One region of the Enterobacter sp. JH25 genome, then DNA from elsewhere that is predicted to be linked to it. Evidence: predicted binding sites of a transcription regulator. Region 1 holds the regulator's gene; each other region holds the start of a gene.
The links. The regulator LexA, encoded in region 1, represses DNA repair genes until DNA is damaged. The targets are predictions, from matches to a motif close to TNCTGTATGTACATACAGNA.
Positions count from the first base shown of each region.

Region 2: the regulator LexA is predicted to act here: its motif matches at 2,655-2,674, upstream of L2Y28_RS07260 (DNA translocase FtsK 4TM domain-containing protein).
Region 3: the regulator LexA is predicted to act here: its motif matches at 3,831-3,850, upstream of sbmC (DNA gyrase inhibitor SbmC).
Region 4: the regulator LexA is predicted to act here: its motif matches at 2,504-2,523, upstream of dinB (DNA polymerase IV).

Region 1 covers NZ_CP091319.1:305,454-311,280, reverse strand. The annotation lists gene zur (zinc uptake transcriptional repressor Zur) at 1-143, shown strand, start outside; gene L2Y28_RS01495 (CsbD family protein) at 192-401, opposite strand; gene dinF (MATE family efflux transporter DinF) at 521-1,858, opposite strand; gene lexA (transcriptional repressor LexA) at 1,922-2,530, opposite strand; gene L2Y28_RS01480 (diacylglycerol kinase) at 2,639-3,007, opposite strand; gene plsB (glycerol-3-phosphate 1-O-acyltransferase PlsB) at 3,162-5,582, shown strand; gene ubiA (4-hydroxybenzoate octaprenyltransferase) at 5,672-5,827, opposite strand, start outside.
Region 2 covers NZ_CP091319.1:1,529,639-1,535,465, reverse strand. The annotation lists gene L2Y28_RS07260 (DNA translocase FtsK 4TM domain-containing protein) at 1-2,577, opposite strand, end outside; gene lrp (leucine-responsive transcriptional regulator Lrp) at 2,713-3,207, opposite strand; gene trxB (thioredoxin-disulfide reductase) at 3,751-4,719, shown strand; gene cydD (cysteine/glutathione ABC transporter permease/ATP-binding protein CydD) at 4,834-5,827, shown strand, end outside.
Region 3 covers NZ_CP091319.1:2,864,598-2,870,424, forward strand. The annotation lists partial or broken gene emmdR (multidrug efflux MATE transporter EmmdR) at 1-1,334, opposite strand, end outside; tRNA gene L2Y28_RS13790 (tRNA-Asn) at 1,496-1,571, shown strand; gene L2Y28_RS13795 (DUF496 family protein) at 1,709-2,044, opposite strand; gene L2Y28_RS13800 (FUSC family protein) at 2,192-3,250, opposite strand; gene sbmC (DNA gyrase inhibitor SbmC) at 3,342-3,815, opposite strand; gene dacD (serine-type D-Ala-D-Ala carboxypeptidase DacD) at 3,934-5,106, opposite strand; gene sbcB (exodeoxyribonuclease I) at 5,298-5,827, shown strand, end outside.
Region 4 covers NZ_CP091319.1:909,573-915,399, reverse strand. The annotation lists gene pepD (cytosol nonspecific dipeptidase) at 1-1,372, shown strand, start outside; gene dinB (DNA polymerase IV) at 1,428-2,486, opposite strand; gene nqrM ((Na+)-NQR maturation NqrM) at 2,594-2,794, opposite strand; gene nqrF (NADH:ubiquinone reductase (Na(+)-transporting) subunit F) at 2,797-4,020, opposite strand; gene nqrE (NADH:ubiquinone reductase (Na(+)-transporting) subunit E) at 4,031-4,627, opposite strand; gene L2Y28_RS04315 (NADH:ubiquinone reductase (Na(+)-transporting) subunit D) at 4,634-5,272, opposite strand; gene L2Y28_RS04310 (Na(+)-translocating NADH-quinone reductase subunit C) at 5,265-5,827, opposite strand, start outside.

The DNA.
Region 1 (5,827 bases):
CAGCCAGAATGGGCTTTGCGCTGCGCCATAACGTGATCGAAGCCCACGGCTTATGTTCTGCCTGCGTGGAGGTGGAGTCATGCCGTCATCAGGATGCCTGTCAGCACGATCACTCTATCCTGGTGAAGAAAAAGCCGCGTTAAGGCCAAAGAAAAAGGCGGCTCATGGCCGCCCTTTGGGGATAGTGCCGGTTACCAGCGGTAGTCGTTACGGGTTTCCCAGTCTTTGACTTCGTTTTCCGCCTGATCTTTTTCGTAACCGTAGCGCTCCTGGATTTTACCTACCAGCTGATCGCGCTTACCTTCAATGACGGTCATATCGTCATCTGTCAGCTTACCCCACTGTTCTTTCGCTTTACCTTTGAATTGCTTCCAGTTGCCGCCGATTTCATCTTTATTCATAATCGTGTCCTCGTGTTAAGCGTCTATGAGTATCGTCCGCTTCGTTCTTTTCTGCTGGACGTGATTATTATTGTAGTTAAGGATTTGGCATTTATTTTTATATTCGGAATCTTTAACCGTTACGATATATCGTGCGGGGCTGGAAACCAGGTATTGTTTCGCCAGTGACGACGCCAGATAACGGCCAGCGAAAGGCCACGCAGTGAGAGAAACACCGCCAGCGCGAGCCACAGACCATGATTGCCGAGATACGGCAAGGTCAGCAGCGTCAGGCCGAACCCCGCCGCAGCGACGGCCATGCTGTTGCGCATCTCCGCCCCTCGCGTCGCACCAATAAACATGCCGTCCAGCAAATAGCACCACACGCCCACCACCGGTAATACGACCTGCCAGAGGATGTAGCGATCGGCCAGCTCACGTAGCGCGGGCAACGAGGTGAGAAGCGCGACAATATGCCCACCAAAACAGGCGTAAACCAGAGCAAAGACCAGCGCCACCAGACCCGCCTGACGACAGGCAGCACGCCAGACTTCGCGTAACTGGCCGCTTTCACGCGCGCCATAAGCCTGCCCTGAATGCGCCTCGACGGCGTAAGCAAAACCATCCAGCGCGTAAGCGGTAAAGGTCAGTAACGTCATGAGCACTGCGTTGACGGCGACGATCTCAGGCCCAAGACGGGCACCAAAAACGGTTAATGCGCCGAAGCAGAGTTGCAGCAGGAGCGAACGGAGCATGATGTCGCGATTGAGCGCCAGCAGCTTACGCATATTGCCGCGCCAGGCCGATTTCAGCAGATCCAGGGTGATACCGCGCATCGCCAGCACGCGCCAGACCATCCCCAAACCGATCAGCAGCGTCCCGTACTCGGCAATTGCCGTAGCCAGCGCCGCGCCCCGGACGTTCATGTGCAGTCCCATCACCAGCCAGAGATCGAGCACAATGTTAAGCAGGTTGCCCACCACCAGTAGGATCACCGGCGCGCGGGCGTACTGCACGCCCAGCAGCCAGCCCAGCAGGACCAGGTTTGCCAGTGAAGCGGGCGCGCTGAGCCAGCGAATTTCGAGGAACCGCCGGGCCTGTTCCAGTACGGCATCGCTGCCACCTACAATATGGAGCGCAAGATCAATCAGCGGCGTACGCAACAGAACGATTAACGCGCCGGCACCGAATGCCAGAATGAGCGGCTGAACCAGCGCACGCGCCAGACGCAGAGGATCTTTTGCACCATACGCCTGGGCCGTCAGGCCTGTCGTACTCATGCGCAGAAAAAGCAGCAGCATAAAGAGGAAGCTGGTCGCCGTTGCGCCGATCGCGACGCCGCCAAGATAAATCGGCGAATCGAGATGCCCGATAACCGCCGTATCCACCAGCCCCAGCAGAGGAACGGTAATATTGGAAAAAATCATCGGTAGCGCAAGACGCCACAACGCCTTATCGGCAGAAGTTAGCAATGCCATGGAAATTACCGGAATCAGAAAACAGGCCAGGCTGTAGAGGAACTACAGCCTGTCAGGAAGAGATTACAGCCATTCACCGTTGCGGATAACGCCGACCGCCAGCCCTTCAATAGAGAAGCTCTGCTCGCGGAGATCCACCACAATCGGGGGGAATTCATTGTTTTCAGGCAGAAGCTGCACGGTATTGCCTTGTTTTTTCAGGCGCTTAACCGTCACTTCATCATCAATGCGCGCCACCACGACTTGCCCGTTACGCACGTCCTGCGTTTTGTGTACCGCCAGCAGATCGCCATCCAGAATACCGATATCTTTCATGGACATTCCGCTAACGCGCAGCAGGAAATCGGCGCTCGGCTTGAACATGCCTGGGTCAACCTGATAGTGCCCTTCGATGTGCTGCTGCGCCAGCAGAGGTTCACCTGCGGCTACGCGACCCACCAGCGGAATACCGCTCTCTTCTTCCACCAGCAGACGGATGCCGCGTGAGGCGCCGGAAACAATCTCAATCACGCCCTTACGCGCAAGCGCCTTAAGGTGCTCTTCGGCAGCATTAGGAGAACGGAAGCCCAGACGCTGCGCAATTTCTGCACGCGTGGGTGGCATACCCGTCTGGCCGATATGATCCCGAATGAGATCAAACACCTCTTGCTGCCTGGTCGTTAACGCTTTCATACCGCCCCCTGGGTGTATATACAGTTATGCTGTGAGTATATACAGTCAAAGGCGATTTTGGAACCAAAAACTGCACAAAAAACCAGGGACTTAATTATTCCTCGAGGCTCATCGGAAATGCGACCAAAGTAGCGTGACCCAGGTGATCGCCGCCGTGATAATCGACAGCAGTACGGCAGCGGAACCCATGTCTTTCGCCCGGCCAGACAGTTCATGGAATTCCGACCCGATTCGGTCAACAACGGCCTCAATAGCGCTATTCAGAATTTCCACTATCATCACCAGAAGGACAGATCCGATGAGCAGTACGCGGGTGATAGCATCAACATCAAGGAAGCAGGCGATGACAACGGCAACGATTGCGGCAACCGCTTCCTGGCGGAAAGCGGCTTCATTAACCCATGCGGCGCGGAAACCTTTCCATGAATAACCGGCAGCTTTAATGATTCGAGTTAACCCAGTGGTATTATTGGCCATTAAAAGAACCTTTTATGATAAATAGCGTCAGTAACTAAAGCCGCAGCGCGTTTTGCTGCGACCTGAAGTATGACGGGTAACAACAGAAATTTTGCGCGCATTCTGTTATCCTTGCGCCGCAATTGCATTATTAACCAGAGGCTTTACATCGTTTATGTCCGGCTGGCCACGAATTTACTACAAATTACTTAATTTACCATTAAGCGTACTGGTAAAAAGTAAGTCTATCCCAGCAGAACCTGCGCTGGAATTAGGGCTCGATACGTCGCGCCCTATTATGTACGTTTTGCCTTATAACTCGAAGGCAGACCTGCTAACGCTTCGCGCTCAATGTCTGGCGCACGATTTACCTGACCCGCTTGAACCGCTGGAAGTCGACGGTACGCTGCTGCCGCGCTACGTGTTCATCCATGGCGGACCGCGCGTGTTCACCTATTACACGCCGAAAGAAGAGTCCATTAAGCTGTTCCATGATTACCTCGATCTGCACCGCAGCAACCCCGATCTGGACGTGCAGATGGTGCCGGTGTCGGTGATGTTTGGCCGTCGTCCGGGGCGTGAAAAAGGGGAAGAGAACCCGCCGCTGCGTATGCTCAACGGCATTCAGAAATTCTTCGCCGTCTCATGGCTGGGACGCGACAGCTTTGTTCGCTTCTCGCCTTCCGTTTCACTGCGCCGCATGGCGGATGAACACGGTACTGACAAAATCATTGCGCAAAAGCTGGCGCGCGTTGCGCGAATGCACTTTGCACGTCAGCGTCTGGCGGCCGTTGGGCCACGTCTCCCGGCGCGTCAGGATCTGTTTAACAAGCTGCTGGCTTCCAAAGCGATTGCCCGTGCCGTAGAAGACGAAGCGCGCAGCAAGAAGATTTCGCACGAGAAAGCGCAGCAGAACGCAATCGCGCTGATGGAAGAGATCGCCGCGAACTTCTCCTACGAGATGATTCGTCTCTCTGACCGTATCCTCGGTTTCACGTGGAACCGCCTCTATCAGGGGATTAACGTCCACAACGCCGAGCGCGTGCGTCAGTTAGCGCATGACGGCCACGAGATTGTCTATGTGCCCTGCCACCGCAGCCACATGGACTACCTGCTGCTCTCTTACGTGCTCTATCACCAGGGCCTGGTGCCGCCGCATATTGCTGCCGGTATCAACCTGAACTTCTGGCCAGCAGGTCCGATTTTCCGCCGTCTGGGTGCGTTCTTCATTCGTCGTACCTTCAAGGGTAACAAGCTCTACTCCACCGTCTTCAGGGAGTATCTGGGCGAGCTGTTCAGCCGCGGTTATTCCGTGGAGTACTTTGTTGAAGGCGGTCGCTCCCGTACCGGTCGTCTGCTCGATCCGAAGACCGGCACGCTGTCGATGACCATTCAGGCCATGCTGCGTGGCGGTACGCGTCCTATCACGCTGGTGCCTATTTACATCGGTTATGAACACGTGATGGAAGTGGGCACCTACGCGAAAGAGCTGCGCGGTGCGACCAAAGAGAAAGAGAGTCTGCCGCAGATGCTGCGTGGTCTGAGTAAATTGCGCAACCTCGGTCAGGGCTACGTGAACTTTGGCGAGCCCCTGCCGCTGATGACGTATCTGAACCATCATGTTCCGGAGTGGCGCGAGTCTATTGATCCTATCGAAGCGGTACGTCCGGCCTGGCTGACGCCAACGGTCAACGGCATTGCATCCGAGCTGATGGTACGCATCAACAATGCTGGTGCGGCAAACGCCATGAACCTGTGTTGTACCGCGCTTCTGGCCTCTCGCCAGCGTTCACTGACCCGTGAACAGCTGACCGAGCAGATTGATTGCTATCTGGATATCATGCGCAACGTGCCGTATTCCGTGGATTCGACCGTGCCGTCTGCCACCGCCAGCGAATTGATCGATCACGCGTTGCAGATGAACAAGTTCGAAGTCGAGAAAGATACGATTGGTGACATCATCATTCTGCCGCGCGAGCAGGCCGTGCTGATGACCTACTACCGTAATAACATCACTCACATGCTGATGCTGCCGTCACTGATGGCAGCCATTATTACCCAGCACCGCCGTATTTCGCGTCAGGAGCTGCTGCGCCATATTCAGGCCATCTATCCGATGCTGAAAGCGGAGCTGTTCCTGCGCTGGAGTAACGATGAGCTGGCGGCAGAGCTCGATAAAATGTCCGCAGAGATGCGTCGTCAGGGGCTGATTACCATCAGTGATGACGAACTGCATATCAATCCGTCACGTTCCCGAACCTTGCAGCTCCTGGCTTCCGGTGCGCGTGAGACGTTGCAGCGCTACGCCATTACCTTCTGGTTATTGAGTGCTAACCCGTCAATCAACCGCGGTACGCTGGAAAAAGAGAGTCGGACGCTGGCCCAGCGCCTGTCCGTTCTGCATGGCATTAACGCCCCGGAATTCTTCGACAAAGCGGTATTCAGCTCCCTGGTGCTGACGCTGCGCGACGAAGGTTACATTAGCGATACGGGCGATGCTGAGCCGGAAGAGACGATGAAGGTTTACCAGATGCTGGCAGAGCTGATTACCGCGGATGTGCGTTTAACGATTGAGAGTTCGACGCAGGGCGAGTGATGTTAAAGCCGGGTGGCGCTAACGCTTACCCGGCCTACATGTTCTGCTAAATCGTAGGCCGGGTAAGGCGAAGCCGCCACCCGGTTTTTTTATGACCAGTAACTCATCGCCAGCCCCATAAACAGCACCAGCCCGACGTAGTTATTATTCAGAAACGCTTTAAAGCAGGCCTCACGCTCGCGCTTCACGATCAGCTTCTGCTGATACGCAAACAGCAGACCCGCCACCAGCACGGACCAGTAAAA
Region 2 (5,827 bases), 1.2 Mb from region 1:
CGGGTTGTCGCGGAATTTGGTGTTATCCAGAACTTCACGCAGATAAACGGTCTGGCGTTTCTTGTTTGGCAGCTCAAGGCCAACGTAAGGCTTGCCTGGGATCACTTCCACCACGCGTACCGCCACGGTGGACAGAGAACGCGCCAGGTCGCGGGAGAGGTTAGAAATACGCGCCGCTTTTACGCCCGGTGCCAGGTTCAGTTCGAAACGGGTGATCACCGGGCCCGGTGAGTAGTTCACCACGTCCGCTTTAATGCGGAAGTCAGCCAGACGCGCTTCCACCAGACGGGCCATCTGCTCAAGGGCAAAGGTATCCACCGGCTCGACTTCCGCTGGCGGTGGCGTTAACAGATCCAGCGACGGTAGCGGCGTACTTGGTCGTTGCAGCGGTCGGCTGTCTCCGTTACGCATCAGCAGCGGGTGAATCAGGCTCTCCTGCGGCTGTGGTGCTGGCTGCTGGAACTGTGGCTGAGGCGGTTGAGAAGGTATCTGCGGCTGCGCATACGCCTGCGGCGCCGGCTGTTGCGGCTGCACATAAGCCTGTGGTGCAGGCGGCTGACGCACCGGCTCCGCTTCCGGCATTACGCTCGGCGTGAACAGCGGTTCGCTTGGGCCATCATCCACCAGATCTTTCATTGGTGAGAATTCGAAATCCGACAGCGAGAACGGGTTTGCCCCCGAAGGTTGCTCACCGGAATAACGCTGCTGCTGCGTTGCTGCAAACTGGCGCGCCAGCTCCGCTTCGGCCGCATCATCGTCGTCCTGCTGTGAAGGCACGTGATGCTGTGAAGGCACGTCATGCTGATACTCTTCGCCGTAACGCTGATTCTGCTGGGCAGCAAACTGACGCGCCAGCTCATCCTGATGCAGTTCGTCGGCATCATCTTCGTAGTCGGACTCACGGGCTTTTTCTTCCGCCATACGCTGGGAAGGCAATTTAATGCCATAAGAGGCCAGCTCCCGGCGAGTCGGTACGCGCACGCGGTTAGGGCGCGGCAGCTGTGGACCAATGCCCTCTTTCACCTGAGGACGCGGGGCGCTGTCGGCTGCCGGGCTGAATAGCGGAGCGGACGCGGCAGCGGCTGCCGTTGCCTGCTTCACGGCTTCTGCACCCGACGCAACGGCTGGCGTAGGTTCTACAGGTGGAACGCTGACCGAAGGCGCTTTTGCAACAGGCTCCTGCACCGGCTCGGGCACGGGCTGATACCAGGCGGCAAGCTGCTCGCGCTCACGGGCGCGGCGCTCTTCCACTTCTTCAAAATAGTATAATGGCGGACGGGATGGCTTCGCTTCCTCCACCACTTCGGGTTCAGACACCGGTGCAACGTATGGCTGTTCAGGTACAGCGGGTTCGGGCGTATAAGCCTGATACGGTTGTTGCGGCACGCTGGCAGGTTCAGGCGGCTGATACGGTTGCTGCCACTGTTCCTGCTGCACAGGAATATAACTTTCAGGCTCAGGCGCAATGGTCGGTTCAGGCGTATGGACGCCTGGCGCAGTCTGCCAGTCTACCTGCGGTTGCTGGATCGCGGACTCCGGCGCCGGAACAGGCGAGGACGGCATCACGGCTTCAACAGGCGCAACATGGGCCTGCGCAGCCGTCGTTGCGGCAGCAGCAGCGGCTACCGGTTCAGTCACGGAGTGGCCATTCAGCAGCGGATCGTATTCGTCATACTCTCCCGGCGTGGCTCGATGGCCAGAGAACAGTACGTCATCAGGGTCGACGGCCGCACCGCGATACTCAATCTGCTCGTCTTCATCCATACGTTTGCCGGAGAACAGCGCGGCATCCGTTTTACGGCCTAACGGGTTAGCAAATTTTTCAGCGACGCGCTGGCGGCGCGCCAGAGCACCGCGCAGAATACGCGCGCGGCGAGATTCACGCCGCTGTACAGGCGCCTCGTCTTCCTCTTCATACTCATCTTCATACTCGTCTTCATCGACCCACGTATCGTCACGACGGGTACGGTTGCTGGCGAACGTCAGCAGCGTCAGAATAAAGCTGCCGATCTTCTCAGCAATGCTCACCCAGGACCAGCCGGTAAACAGCGTCAGGCCCGCCGCCCAGATACAGAGCAGCGCCAGCGTGCCGCCGCTGCTATGAAGCATCGGTTGCAGCGCGGAGCTCAACAGGCTGCCGATCACCCCGCCGGAGGCGAAGTACCAGATATCATCGGCGTTGATCGCCGCCAGCCCACAGGAGGTGAGGATCAGCGCCAGGGCGCCAATCAGGCGCAGCGAAACGGCAAAATAATCGATGTAGTCGTCGTTCTGTCGATGACGCCAGGCAAACCAGCATCCGCCAATAATGATGACGGGAAGGGTATAAGCCATCACTCCGAAAATGAAAAAGAGCGTGTCCGCAAGCCAGGCACCGGGAACGCCACCTAAGTTATGAATAGGCTCATGCCATGCGGTTTGCGACCAGCTGGGATCTGAGGGGTTGAAACTGAGTAAGGCGGCCATCAGCCAGACGGCAAAAAGGGCAATAACAATCAGTAACGCCTCGAGGAGACGACGTCCGCTGCTTAGCTTAGATAATGTGACTTCTTTGTCTTCAGTGTATTCCTGGCTCAAGAAAGGCTCTCCAGGTATCAGGCATGTCCTGCCTGTGTGCTAAAACGGACAACAGCGCCGGGTATCCCCGGCACTGTTGCTGTATGGATTAACAGGAGTGTAATCAAACTACACTGATTTTGCACCTGTTCCGTGTTAGCGCGTCTTAATAACCAGACGATTGCTCTGTTTGACCTCTTCCATCACCACATAAGTACGGGTGTCGTTCACGCCTGGCAGACGCAGCAGGGTTTCACCCAGCAGCTTACGGTAGGCGGACATATCAGGCACACGGGTTTTTAACAGGTAGTCAAAATCACCGGAAACCAGATGACACTCTTGAATTTCTTCAAGTTTTTGTACAGCGGCGTTAAATTGCTCAAACACATCCGGCGCACCACGATTCAGAGTAATCTCAACAAATACCAGAAGTGAGGCATCCAGATAATGCGGGTTTAGCAGAGCCGTATAGCCCTGAATAAAACCCTGTCTTTCCAGTCGACGCACACGCTCAAGGCACGGCGTCGGGGAAAGTCCCACACGTTTTGAAAGCTCGACGTTGGAAATACGCCCATCCTTTTGCAATTCATTAAGAATGTTACGATCGATACGGTCGAGATCTTTGCCAGGGCGCTTCTTGCTATCTACCATTATTATTGTCTCTCTGTATTCCTTCCCTACTCCTGCCTGGACCCTGTGCACATCACTGTTCAGAGCCTGCACCCGTTATTCATCACATCGCCTGGTTATGTATTAGACGCGATGTGGATTCGGGTTCTGCGGTAAGAAGACCGTTGCCCGAAAGCAGTCACAGACATCACGTATGGCGTCTGTCCACACCATGCGTAGATTTCACTGACCCGGTAAAAATGGCATTTACGTGCATGTCTATTCGGCATGCAGTTCATGCGTCTTTTTTTCTTCCTTGAATGTTTTCGCAAAAGCGCAGGGGATTGTCAAAGCAAAACATCGATTTTTAGTACAAGATGCCGGATATTCATTACGGGGGGGTATTAATCATCATTTTATTGCCTTATAAACGCGCGATTTTCAGTAGCAGACGTGATATGACCGTGTCTGATCCATAGGGCGTGACTATTGCATATATCGGAAGCAAAACTGTCGTGCTCTTTTTTTACGGCAACAAATTCCCTACAATCCAGCCCATTGCCTGCCAACAACAATGGGGATCTCATGGGCACGACCAAACACAGTAAGCTGCTAATCCTTGGTTCTGGACCTGCGGGATATACCGCAGCGGTCTATGCTGCACGCGCTAACCTGCAACCGGTACTGATTACCGGGATGGAAAAAGGCGGTCAGCTGACCACCACCACGGAAGTGGAAAACTGGCCGGGCGACCCGAACGACCTGACCGGGCCGCTGCTGATGGAGCGCATGCACGAGCATGCTGCTAAATTCGAAACCGAAATCCTGTTCGACCACATTAATAAAGTGGATTTGCAGAACCGTCCGTTCCGTCTGACCGGCGACAGCGGTGAATACACCTGCGATGCGCTGATCATCGCTACCGGTGCCTCTGCCCGTTATCTCGGTCTGCCGTCTGAAGAAGCATTCAAAGGGCGCGGCGTATCAGCCTGCGCGACCTGCGACGGTTTCTTCTATCGCAACCAGAAAGTTGCGGTGATCGGCGGCGGCAACACCGCTGTGGAAGAAGCGTTGTATCTGGCGAACATCGCCTCAGAAGTACACCTGATCCACCGTCGCGACACCTTCCGCGCCGAGAAGATCCTGATCAAACGCCTGATGGATAAAGTGGCGAGCGGCAACATTGTGCTGCATACCAACCGTACGCTGGAAGAAGTGACCGGCGATCAGATGGGTGTGGCGGGTCTGCGAATTCGTGATACGCAGAACACCGACACCGTCGAAACGCTGGAGGTGGCAGGCCTGTTTGTGGCAATCGGTCACAGCCCGAACACGGCCATTTTCGAAGGCCAACTTGAGCTGGAGAACGGCTACATCAAAGTGCAGTCTGGCATTCACGGCAATGCCACGCAGACCAGCATCCCAGGCGTCTTCGCGGCTGGCGACGTGATGGACCATATTTATCGTCAGGCGATCACCTCTGCGGGCACCGGCTGTATGGCCGCGCTGGACGCAGAACGCTATCTGGACGGACTGGCAGAACAAGGTAAATAATCTTTACAAGTCAGTAACAAACGTAAATAAAGGCGGCCACTGGTCGCCTTTATTTTTGCTCACGTGTAACATGCAGATGTCTAATTTCTTATAACGTCACCTGCAAAGTACGCAATGGAAAAAACCCGTCAACAAGAGTTAACGCGCTGGCTGAAACAGCAAAGCGTTCTGTCCCGCCGCTGGCTTATGATTTCCCGCGTTCTGGGATTTATCAGCGGTCTGTTGATTGTTGCCCAGGCATGGCTGCTGGCCCGCATTCTCAATCATATGATCATGGAGAGCATCCCGCGCGAAGCGCTGCTGCTGCCGTTTATCGTTCTGGTGCTGGTTTTCGTCCTGCGTGCGTGGGTGGTCTGGCTGCGCGAACGGGTTGGGTTCCATGCCGGCCAGCACATCCGCTATGAGATCCGCCGCAAAGTGCTCGACCGGCTTTCGGAAGCCGGGCCTGCGTGGATCCAGGGCAAACCGGCCGGTAGCTGGGCGACGCTGATCCTTGAGCAAATCGACGATATGCACGATTACTATGCGCGTTATCTTCCACAGATGACGCTGGCAGTGTTTGTGCCTCTGATGATTGTTATCGCCATCTTCCCTGTTAACTGGGTAGCGGCTCTGATCCTGATGGGGACCGCCCCGCTCATCCCGCTGTTTATGGCGATGGTCGGCATGGGTGCGGCAGATGCTAACCGTCGCAACTTCCTTGCGCTGGGTCGGTTGAGCGGTCATTTCCTGGACCGTCTGCGCGGAATGGAAACCCTGCGGATCTTTGGTCGTGGTGAAGCGGAAACCGAAAACATTCGCCTGGCGTCGCAGGATTTTCGTCAGCGCACCATGGAAGTGTTGCGCATGGCCTTCCTTTCTTCCGGCGTGCTCGAGTTCTTTACCTCCCTGTCGATTGCGCTGGTGGCGGTTTACTTTGGCTTCTCCTACCTCGGCGCGCTGGACTTTGGCCACTACGGTACGGCGGTCACGCTTTCCGCCGGGTTCCTGGCGCTGATCCTGGCCCCGGAATTTTTCCAGCCGCTTCGCGATCTCGGCACCTTTTACCATGCCAAAGCGCAGGCGGTGGGTGCTGCCGATAGCCTGAAAACCTTTATGGAAACGCCGC
Region 3 (5,827 bases), 2.2 Mb from region 1:
ACCTAACATTACCCCCAGCGTGTAGCCCGCCACGACGCGGCAGCCCCACATGCCGAGCATGGAGACCCACATCGCAAACCGGGCATCGCGCGCCCCTTTCAGCCCGGCAGGAAGTACCCAGGACGCGGCCCAAATTGGCATAAACGCCGCGTTGAGCCAAATCAGCACCTTCACGACCTCTTTCACGTCATTTTCATGCGTATAGAACGAGGCCATTAGCCCGGCTAAAGGCGCAGTTCCCCACGCAATCGCTGTCAGTCCAATGGATGAAAGCCAGAAGACATGCCGAAGCTGCCGTTCCGCCTGCCCTATCTGCCCCTTTCCGAGGCGTCTGCCGGTGATGATCGTCGACGCCGATCCCAGTGCGTTTCCGGGCAGGTTAATGAGCGAGGCGATGGAAAAAGCAATAAAGTTGCCGGCGATGACGTCTGTTCCCATCCCGGCAACAAACATCTGCGTCAGCAGTTTCCCACCATTAAACAACACGGATTCGATGCTGGCCGGAATCCCGATCCCCATCACTTCCCAGATAATGGCGAAGTTAAGCGGACGGAAATAGCTTTTAAGCGTCAGGCGCAGCGATGGCGTAATTCCCGCCATCAGTACGCCGATTATCGCCGCCGCACCAATATAACGGGAAATGGTCAGCCCTAATCCCGCGCCGACAAAGCCCAGCCCCTCCCAGGAAAAGACGCCATAAATCAAAACACTGCTGATAATGATGTTCAGGATGTTCATGCCGCCATTTATTAGCAGCGGAATTTTGGTATTCCCTGCGCCACGAAGCGCACCGCTACCAATCAGCGCGATGGCAGCCGCCGGATAGCTCAGCACCGTCATTTCCAGATAGGTGAGCGCCAGATCCTTCACTTCACCTGTCGCTTCACCCGCGACGATGTCGATAATTTCTTTGCCGTAATAATGGATAACCGCCGCCAGGATGATCGAAAAGAGGGTCATGATCATCAGCGACTGTCTGGCCGCCTCCCGGGCGCGTTTTGGATCGAGTTTTCCAAGACTAAACGCCACCACTACCGTTGTACCGAGATCGATAGCGGCAAAGAAGGACATCACAACCATGTTGAAACTGTCCGCCAGCCCTACCCCGGCCATGGCTTCTTTACCGAGCCAGCTCACCAGGAAGGTGCTTAATACCCCCATCAACAGGACGCAGGTATTCTCCAGGAAAATAGGCACAGCAAGGGGGGTGATTTCACGCCAGAACAGAACTCGGTAACTCTTACGTTTTGCATACCAGGGCGTGCGCATAATCGCCTGGCGCAGGGGTGCGGTGACGTTCAAAATGGACCTTAACGAGAAAGTTGAAACTCCATTTCAAATGATGGGGCAGAAATGCGTATCCTGCAAAGTATTTTCCATAAAATTATGTTTGGATTTACAACAAAATGACGACAGAATCATCAAACAATCACTTTTGCCTGAGATCAGGTTTGACAAAAGTTTTTTCGCCGTTAAGATAAGCCTCCACAACGATTCCTCTGTAGTTCAGTCGGTAGAACGGCGGACTGTTAATCCGTATGTCACTGGTTCGAGTCCAGTCAGAGGAGCCAAATTAAAAAAGCCTGCTTTTAGAGCAGGCTTTTTGCTTTTCTGCGTTCAGTAAAATTGTCGGGTGGCGCTGCGCTTACCCGACCTACGGTCCTGTAGGCCCGGTAAGCGCAGCGCCTCCGGGCAACAGAGTGTGCGATTACTCGCCTTTAGCGTCGACGTTTTTGATTTCGCCCATCACTTTCAGCTTTTTGGAGATGTCGCGACGCTCTTTGGACAGCTCAGCGTTTTTGATGATGTAGTCATCAACGCGATCTTCATAATCGCTCTTCATGCTGGCGATGATGCCCTGAATGGCTTCAACGCTCATACCTGGCTTGATGTAGTCGCTCAGGTTGTCCAGCAGCAGGACACGTTTCTGGTTGTCACGGATCTTCTTCTCTACGTCCTGGATTTCGCGCTGTAGCTTGTTTTTGCGGCGGAACAGGCGGACGAACTCCAGAACATCCTGGAACGAAGGCTTGGTAGTTTCCATTTTTACACCCCTGATAATGTGAGATTCGGATTCGTTAAAGCAACCGTTTTAACAGACAGCGGCTGCGAATGACAATGAGTATATCGTTTAAAACCATCATAACCCTAATTGTTGCTGAATCGAAGCAGCAGGCATCACATACGCTTTTTATTTGCGCAGTGCCCGGCAAATCAGCTGCGATAACAACTCCAGCTGTCGCGCCAGCTCCATACTCAGCCAGACATAGCCGTGGATGGGCGTTTCCGACACATTGTCGCCCTGACGCTCATTCATCAGCTGTTTGAGCTCGATGACGATGTCATTCAGCCGCTCGCTGTTCGCCCGTATCGGCTGTGGGTTACCTTCGTAAAGTGCATGAGCGATGGTCAGCAGGGTCTGTTGCGTCATCTGCTGCGTCTCTTTCAGCGTATGCGCGTTGAGCATCAGAAGATGGCTGGGGCGTGAGGCCCAGTGGGCATTGATTTGCAGTTCAAGCATACAGACCAGATTACGGCTGACCGTTTGAATGGCTTCAAAAATGGCTTTCTGGATATGCGTCTCTTTGCTTGCCGGGGTAATTAACCCGCGCATTTTGACCACATCATTAAGGATTTTTTGCAGGTGCTTTTCCAGCCGCGGACGCTCAATCAGATTCGGCGAAAACCCGGCCTGGTAGACCCGGTTAAATGCCGTGACGTAGTTTGCCATCTGAATGCGCCAGTGCAGGAAGGCGCGCTGCGGCCAGATGCCGGTAAACAGCATGGCGAGCAACGAGCCGAGGATCACGTCCCCGCTTCGCCACAATGCGGTGGTCATATCGCCCGCCGGTGCGCCGACCACAACGGCGAGCGTAATGCCAATCAGCAGCGCCTGATACGGTTTCTTGCCGAGGGCCAGCCATCCGCAAAGAAACATCGCCACCGCGCACCACAGCAACATGAACGGAAATGAAATTAGCTCCAGCTTCAGGGCGATAAGCCCAAGCGCCGAGCCTAAAACGGTACCGCCTATGCGTTCGAAAGCGCGAGGGACCACGTTCCCCCAGAATGAGATCGGCCCCATCACCACCACCAGCGTGATCAGCGGCCACGTTCCTTCCGGAATATCCAGCAAACGAACCAGTACGAAGGTCAGCACAAACGCCAGCGCAATGCGGCAACCATGCACCACGCGATAATGTTTGTATAACCGAATTTCAAAAGGGGTTAATGACTTGTCGGGGCGCACACCCGTCTCCAGCTCTACGGCAAACCACAATTGTACTGTGTTTTCAGCCGGGTGGATCGCGCCCGGCTGAAAAACCCTGCGTTTCGCAGGATTATCCCACTTTGTGCTCTACCGGTACAAACATCTCAATATCCCAGTAGCCGTCAGCATTGCCATCGTTCAGATAGCGTTCGAAGCAGGGTTTTGGCGCAATCTGGAATTTGCTGTCTTCCAGCAGGGAGTTGAAGAACTGATACCATGGGGTGGCGAAATCATGATTTTCGACGCGCGCGGCGGCAATAGCATACTCTCCGGCAGCAATTTCGGTCAGCATTACCCCTTCGCTGTTATCAGGGATAGTGAAATCGTCCGCTACCGTTACGGCGGTAACGCAGCGAAGCTTTTCTGCCGGCACGTCATCCGGATTGTCATAATAAACGGCCACCCACTCCTGCGGCTGAATATGTCGTCCATCTACCCACATGACCAGCTGTTCAAATCCCTGCTTGACCGTCTTTTCCCACGGCCCCACGAGATGAAAGCCAGCGATCGTACGTTTCTGTTGCTGCCTGATGCTGTAGTCCATGCTGCCTCCGTTTATTACTGTATATATATACACTATAAAGCAGAATCGAGATTATCGGCAAACCAGGAGTGTTTATTATGTGAGCAGACTCGCAACACTGCCAGTCTGCCCGAAAAGGTTAGAGTTTATGATGCAGATAATCGCCGAGGCGGGAGAAAAGGCCACCCTTTTCAACGCGCTCCAGCGTAACCAATGGCCAGTGCGCTACCACCTTGTCACGATCGTACAGCTGGATCTCTCCTACCCGCTGATGCGCGGCGATCGGCGCTTCCAGCTCTTTTTTATCCATTACATATTTCGCCTTGATGTTCGGCACTTCTTTTTTGGGTAATGCCAGCCAGAAATCCTGATCCGTGCCCAGCGCGATCTGCTCTTTATCGCCATACCAGATGCGTTCGGTTCCCACTTTTTTGCCGTTATGCAGGATCTGCACCGTATCGAAATTTTGCTGTCCCCAGTGGAGCAGCTTGCGCGCCTGATCTTCACGTCCTTTCGGGCTGTCTGCCCCCATCACCACCGCAATCAGTCGACGCTGACCATCCACCGCAGAGGCGATCAGGTTAAAGCCCGCGCCCGAGGTGTGTCCCGTTTTCAGACCATCCACGTTCATGGTCTTATCCCACAGCAGGCCGTTGCGGTTCTGCTGAGTGATGCCGTTCCAGGTCAGACTCTTCTCGCTGTACATGTGGTAGAACTCAGGCTCGCCGTGGATGATGGCGCGGGAAAGTACGGCGAGATCGTAAGCGGAGCTGTGCTGACCCGGTGCATCCAGCCCGTGTACGGTTTCGAAGTGGGTATCGCGCAGGTTCAGCTTTTCAACGTAGTCATTCATCATCCTGACGAACTGCGGCTGACCGCCCGCCACGTGATCCGCCAGCGCCACGCAGGCGTCATTGCCGGAATCAACAATCAGGCCGCGGCTGAGATCGCGCACAGAAACCCGATCTCCCTGCTTCAGAAACATCAGAGACGAACCGTCAAAGACCGGATTGCCTTTTGCCCAGGCGTCACGTCCGACCGTCACAATGTCATCGGGGCTGATGCGGTGGCTATCAATGGCACGATCGACAACGTACCCCGTCATCAGTTTGGTCAGGCTCGCCGGATTACGCTGCTGATGTTCGTTGCCCGCCGTTAAGATTTGACCCGTGGTGTAATCCATCAATACCCAGGATCCTGCCTGGATGGCAGGCGGCTGAGGTGAAAAATCCAGCGGCTCGGCAGCCAGCGCGGATGAAATACTCGAAGCGAGTAAAGAAACAGCAATAAACAGACGGCGTTTCAACGGTATATCCTCAGGTCAGTAAAAATCGATGACCTTTTTACGGGAGTTCTGATGTCGTTACCTGCCTTAATTGCAAAAAAATGTGACAGCACGCAGATTTTTTCGGAACAAATCTCGCAAATTTCTTGCCTGAAGGTGCTTTTTATTCGGACTGCTCACCCCAATCGTTTACCATAGAGACGTCAATTTTTAACAGGATGAGATTACTGGTGTCTGACTCTGCCGCGCGCCCGACTTTTTTGTTCCACGATTACGAAACCTTTGGTACCCATCCGGCGCTGGACCGACCGGCGCAGTTTGCGGCTATCCGAACCGATGACGAATTTAACGTTATCGGCGAACCCGAGGTGTTTTACTGTAAACCCGCCGATGACTACCTGCCGCAGCCGGGCGCGGTGATGGTGACGGGCATCACCCCTCAGGAAGCGCGGGATAAAGGCGTTAGCGAAGCAGAATTTGCCCGTCGCATCCACGACCTGTTCACGGTGCCTGATACCTGCGTGGTGGGTTACAACAACATCCGTTTTGACGATGAAGTGACGCGTAATATCTTCTACCGCAACTTCTACGATCCCTATGCCTGGAGCTGGCAGAACCGCAATTCGCGCTGGGATTTGCTGGATATTATGCGCGCCTGCTATGCGCTGCGCCCGGAGGGAATTAACTGGCCGGAGAACGACGACGGCTTGCCGAGCTTCAGGCTCGAGCACCTGACGCGGGCCAACGG
Region 4 (5,827 bases), 600 kb from region 1:
AGAACAGCTTGCCGAACATATTATGGGCTGGGCAAAGGAAAAAGGTCTGCACGCTGAGCGCGACCAGGTTGGCAATATTCTCATCCGCAAACCTGCCACCGCAGGTATGGAAAACCGTAAGCCAGTGGTATTGCAGGCGCACCTGGACATGGTTCCGCAGAAAAACAACGACACCGTTCACGACTTCACAAAAGACCCGATTCAGCCGTACATCGACGGTGAGTGGGTGAAGGCGCGCGGCACGACCCTGGGCGCAGATAACGGTATTGGTATGGCTTCCGCGCTGGCCGTGCTGGCTGACGACAGCGTTGAACACGGTCCGCTGGAAGTGCTGCTGACCATGACTGAAGAAGCGGGCATGGATGGCGCGTTCGGTCTCCAGGCAAACTGGCTGCAAGCGGACATTCTGATCAACACCGACTCCGAAGAAGAAGGTGAGATCTACATGGGCTGCGCGGGCGGGATCGATTTCATCTCTACCCTGCAGCTGTCCCGCGAAGCGATTCCTGCCGGTTTCGAGACCTTTAAGCTGACGCTGAAAGGGCTGAAAGGCGGTCACTCCGGCGGCGATATCCACCTGGGCCTGGGCAACGCCAACAAACTGCTGGCGCGTTTCCTGGCGGGCCATGCCGCTGAACTGGATCTGCGTCTGGTGGACTTCAACGGCGGCACTCTGCGTAACGCGATCCCTCGTGAAGCCTTTGCGACCGTGGCGGTGCCTGCGGCGAAAGCGGAAGAACTGAAAAACCTCTCCAGCCTGTATCTGGATATCCTGAAAAACGAGCTGTCTGAGAAAGAGAAAAACCTGACGGTGGTACTGGAGTCCGTTACAACGGATAAAGCCGCGCTGACCGCACAGTCTCGTGACACGTTCGTCCAGTTGCTGAACGCAACGCCAAACGGCGTGATCCGCAATTCTGACGTTGCAAAAGGCGTGGTTGAAACCTCCCTGAACGTGGGCGTAGTGACCATGGGCGACGACAGCGCAGAGATCATTTGCCTGATCCGTTCCCTGATCGACAGCGGTAAAGAGTACGTTGTGAGCATGCTGAAATCTCTGGGTACCCTGGCGGGCGCGAAAACGTCTGCAAAAGGCAGCTACCCTGGCTGGCAGCCGGATGCAAGTTCTCCGGTCATGGCACTGGTGCGTGAAACTTATCAGAGACTGTTCAACAGCACCCCGAACATTCAGGTTATTCACGCGGGTCTGGAATGTGGTCTGTTCAAGAAACCGTATCCGGATATGGACATGGTCTCCATCGGGCCGACCATCACGGGGCCACACTCCCCGGATGAGCAGGTTCACATTGAAAGCGTCGGTCACTACTGGACGCTGCTGACTGAGCTGCTGAAAGCAATCCCTGTTAAGTAATAAGCCGTTTGATGCCCGGTGGCGCTTCGCTTACCGGGCCTACGATTAGCCTAATCTACAGTCCCAGCACCAGCTGACGCTCCAGCTGCGGATCCAGCAATGTGACGTGCAGCCCCACCAGCCTTACCCCTCGTCCGCCCCGCCGCTCTTCCCATGCCTTTTTTGCCGTCGCAATAAGATCCTCTTTGTTGAGGCGTGGCCAGACGTGCTCCTGCGTCGTCTGCTGAAAATCGTTAAATTTCAGTTTGATGCCCTGTCGTGCAATAAGCAGATCTGGTTTGACCTTCAGTAAGCGTCGTTCAAGCTCAGGATAGAGTTGTTCCGTAATAATGGTTTCACACTCTGCCCAGTCATGGATATCTTCGCTCAGCGTGCGTTCAACGCCGACCGATTTACGCAGCCGTTCGTTGTTCACATCCCGGTCATCAATGCCCTGACTGCGTTCCCACAGTACGCGGCCAAACTTACCAAAACGCTTAAGCAGCAGCGCCAGATCGCTGCGCTGAACGTCTTCACAGGTGCGTAGCCCCATATTTTCCAGCTTCGCGGCGGAGACTTTACCCACACCGGGGATTTTGCTGAGCGGCAGCGTCTTTAAAAACGCCGGAACCTCTTCCGGGGTGATGACGTACTGGCCGTTGGGCTTATTTAAATCGGAGGCGATTTTGGCGAGAAATTTTATCGGCGCGACGCCTGCCGATGCCGTCAGGTTCAGCTCGTTAAAAATAGTCTGGCGGATCTCCTGCGCCATCAGGGTGGCGGAGCCGTGGCAGTGCACGCTGTGGGTGACATCCAGATAGGCTTCATCCAGCGATAACGGTTCAATCAGAGAGGTGTAGCGGGAGAAGATCTCCCGAATGTGGTTCGATGCTTCTTTATAGGCATCAAAACGTCCGGGCAAAAGAGTGAGATGCGGGCACAGTTTCAGCGCCATCGCTGTCGGCATGGCGCTGCGCACACCGTATTTGCGAGCAGGATAGTTGGCGGTGCTGATGACACCGCGCTGAACCCGGCTGCCGCCAATGGCGATGGGAATATCCCGCAGCGCCGGGTTGTCACGCATCTCCACTGCGGCAAAAAAGCAGTCCATATCGACATGGATTATTTTGCGCATAGTAAGCCCTCACTCATTACTGGATAAGTATACAGTAAACAAATGAGGGTTGAGAAGTATGCGTGGGAATTGTCGGGTGGCGGCGTTGCCTTACCCGACATACAAAACTAAATAATGCGTTGCTGCTCGCGAGCCATCCGTTTTTTTCGCGCATCGCACGGTTCCGGACAATCGCATACTTTTTCCATTCCGATGGAAGATATACCTCCACAGCTGCCCTGGATGCTTTTACGCTTGATGATCCAGCCTAAGGACATCCCGAATATCACCAGTACAAACACCGCAAAGGTCGCCAGAAAGGTCAGCATAATCAGCCTCCGAAATCATCGAGCATGATGTTCTCATCTTCCACGCCAAGATCTTTTAGCATCTTAATCACGGCAGCGTTCATCATTGGCGGGCCACACATATAAAACTCGCAATCTTCCGGTGCCGGGTGCTGTTTGAGGTAATTTTCATACAGCACGTTGTGGATGAAGCCCGTATAACCTGTCCAGTTATCTTCCGGCTGCGGATCGGATAACGCCACATGGAAGGTAAAGTTAGGGTTATCACGTGCCAGTTGTTCAAACTCATCGTCATAGAACATTTCGCGCAGTGAACGCGCCCCGTACCAGAAGCTAATCTTGCGCTTGCTGCCAAGGCGTTTGAGCTGGTCAAAGATATGTGAACGCATCGGCGCCATACCCGCACCGCCGCCGATAAAGACCATTTCCGCGTCGGTGTCTTTGGCAAAGAATTCGCCGAACGGGCCGGAAATCGTCACTTTGTCACCAGGCTTGAGGGACCAGATATAGGACGACATGACGCCAGGGGGTGCATCAGGCGCATTCGGCGGCGGCGTGGCGATACGCACGTTGAGCATAATAATGCCCTTCTCTTCCGGGTAGTTAGCCATGGAATAAGCGCGAAGCGCGGGCTCTTTTACTTCGGAAACAAAGCGGAAGAGGTTAAATTTATCCCAGTCGGCCCGGTACTCCTCGGGCACGTCGAAGTCAGCATACGCCACGGTGTGTGCCGGACAATCAATCTGAATATACCCACCCGCACGGAACGGGACGCTCTCCCCTTCAGGAACGCGCAGCTTGAGCTCTTTAATGAACGTGGCTTTATTATCGTTAGAGATAACTTCGCACTCCCATTTTTTCACGCCGAAGATCTCCTCCGGCAGCTCAATCTTCATGTTCTGGCGCACAGCGACCTGACACGCCAGACGGCAGCCCTCTTTAGCTTCACGCTTCGTGATATGCGACAGTTCTGTTGGCAGAATATCCCCGCCACCCTCTTTCACCTTCACACGGCATTGTCCACAGGAGCCACCGCCGCCACAGGCAGACGAGACAAAAATCCCGTTGCCGGAGAGCGTATTAAGCAGCTTATCCCCTGCCGGGGTACGGATCTGATTCTGCGGATCGTCATTGATATCAATGATCACATCCCCGGAATTCACCAGCTTCGCACGCGCCGCCAGGATCAGCCCTGACAGCACCAGTACTATCAGCGTGAACATCACCACGCCAAGAATAATTTCCATCTTTTAGCCCTTATAGCTGCACACCGGAGAAGGACATAAAGCCCAACGCCATCAGGCCGGTGGTGATAAAGGTGATCCCTAAGCCACGAAGCCCCGCAGGTACGTTGGCATATTTCATTTTTTCACGGATCCCCGCCATGGTGACAATCGCCAGCATCCAGCCGATACCGGAACCGAAACCATACACAACCGATTCACTGAAGTTGTAATCGCGCTGAACCATAAATGAGACGCCGCCGAAAATGGCGCAGTTCACCGCGATTAGCGGCAGGAAGATCCCCAGTGCGTTGTACAGCGACGGGAAGTATTTATCGAGGATCATCTCCAGGATCTGAACAAGCGCCGCAATCACCCCGATAAAGGTGATGAAGTTCAGGAAGCTAAGATCAACGCCCTCCACCAGCGCGCCATCGCGAAGCACGAAGTTGAACACCAGGTTGTTAATCGGAACGGAAAGCCCCAGCACAACAGTGACCGCCACACCCAGACCGAATGCCGTCGATACCTTCTTAGAAACAGCAAGGAACGTACACATGCCCAGGAAGAAAGCGAGCGCCATGTTTTCAACAAACACCGCGCGCACAAATAAACTCAAGTAATGAGCCATCGTCGGTTACTCCTTTTCCTGCTGTTCAGGCTTCAGCGTACGAATCAGCCAGATCAGCAAACCGATAATGAAAAATGCGCTTGGTGCCAGCAGGAACAGGCCGTTCGGCAGATACCAGCCGCCGTTCTGTACCGTATCCAGCACCGGAATGCCAAACAGTTTGCCGCTGCCAATAAGTTCGCGCAGGAAACCAACCGTCAACAGGATCACACCGTAACCCAGCCCGTTGCCTATACCGTCCATAAAGCTCGCCAGTGGCGGCATTTTCATCGCATAGGCTTCAGCGCGCCCCATCACGATACAGTTGGTGATAATCAGGCCGACAAACACCGAAAGCTGCTTCGAGGTTTCATAAGCGAAGGCGCGCAGAAGCTGATCAACCACGATCACCAGCGAGGCGATGATCGCCATCTGGACAATGATCCTCACGCTGTTGGGTATGTGGTGGCGGATCATTGAGATAAACATGCTGGAAAACGCTGTCACCAGCGTTACCGCCAGCGTCATGACCACCGCCGTTTCCAGCTTGGTGGTTACCGCCAGAGCCGAGCATACGCCCAGCACCTGAAGCGTTATCGGGTTATTGGCTAAAAGTGGGCCAATCAGCACCTTTTTAACTTCTTTCAGTTCACCCGTATCAGCCATTGTTCAGCGCTCCTTCACGTACATTCTTCAGGAAGGGACCAAAGCCCAGTTCACCCATCCAGAAATCAAAGCTGTGCTGCACCCCATTAGAGGTGAGCGTGGCGCCGGAAAGGCCATCAACGGCAAATTCATCACCGGGACGCGCTCCTCCTTTCACCACCTTCAGCGCAGGCTGGCCGTTATCATCGAGCACTTTTTTACCGACAAACTGTGCCCGCCAGTTAGGGTTCTCAACTTCGCCCCCCAGCCCTGGTGTTTCGCCCTGATCGTAATATGTAATGCCTTTGACCGTACGGCCATCGGTATCCAGCGCCACAAAGGCGTACATCATTGACCATAAACCGTTGCCATAGATGGGCAACACGATTTCCTGGATGCGCTTTTGCTCGTCGCGGACGAGGTAAATCTCCGCGACATTGCTGCGGCGCTTAATGCCTGCCGGATCCTGCGAGGCGTCAAGCATGGTGCTCATCTGCGGATCTTTTAGCGCCAGCGCCTGGTTATATTTCGCCGGGTCTTTATCCATTAACTCCCCGGTTTTTAAATCCACCAGCC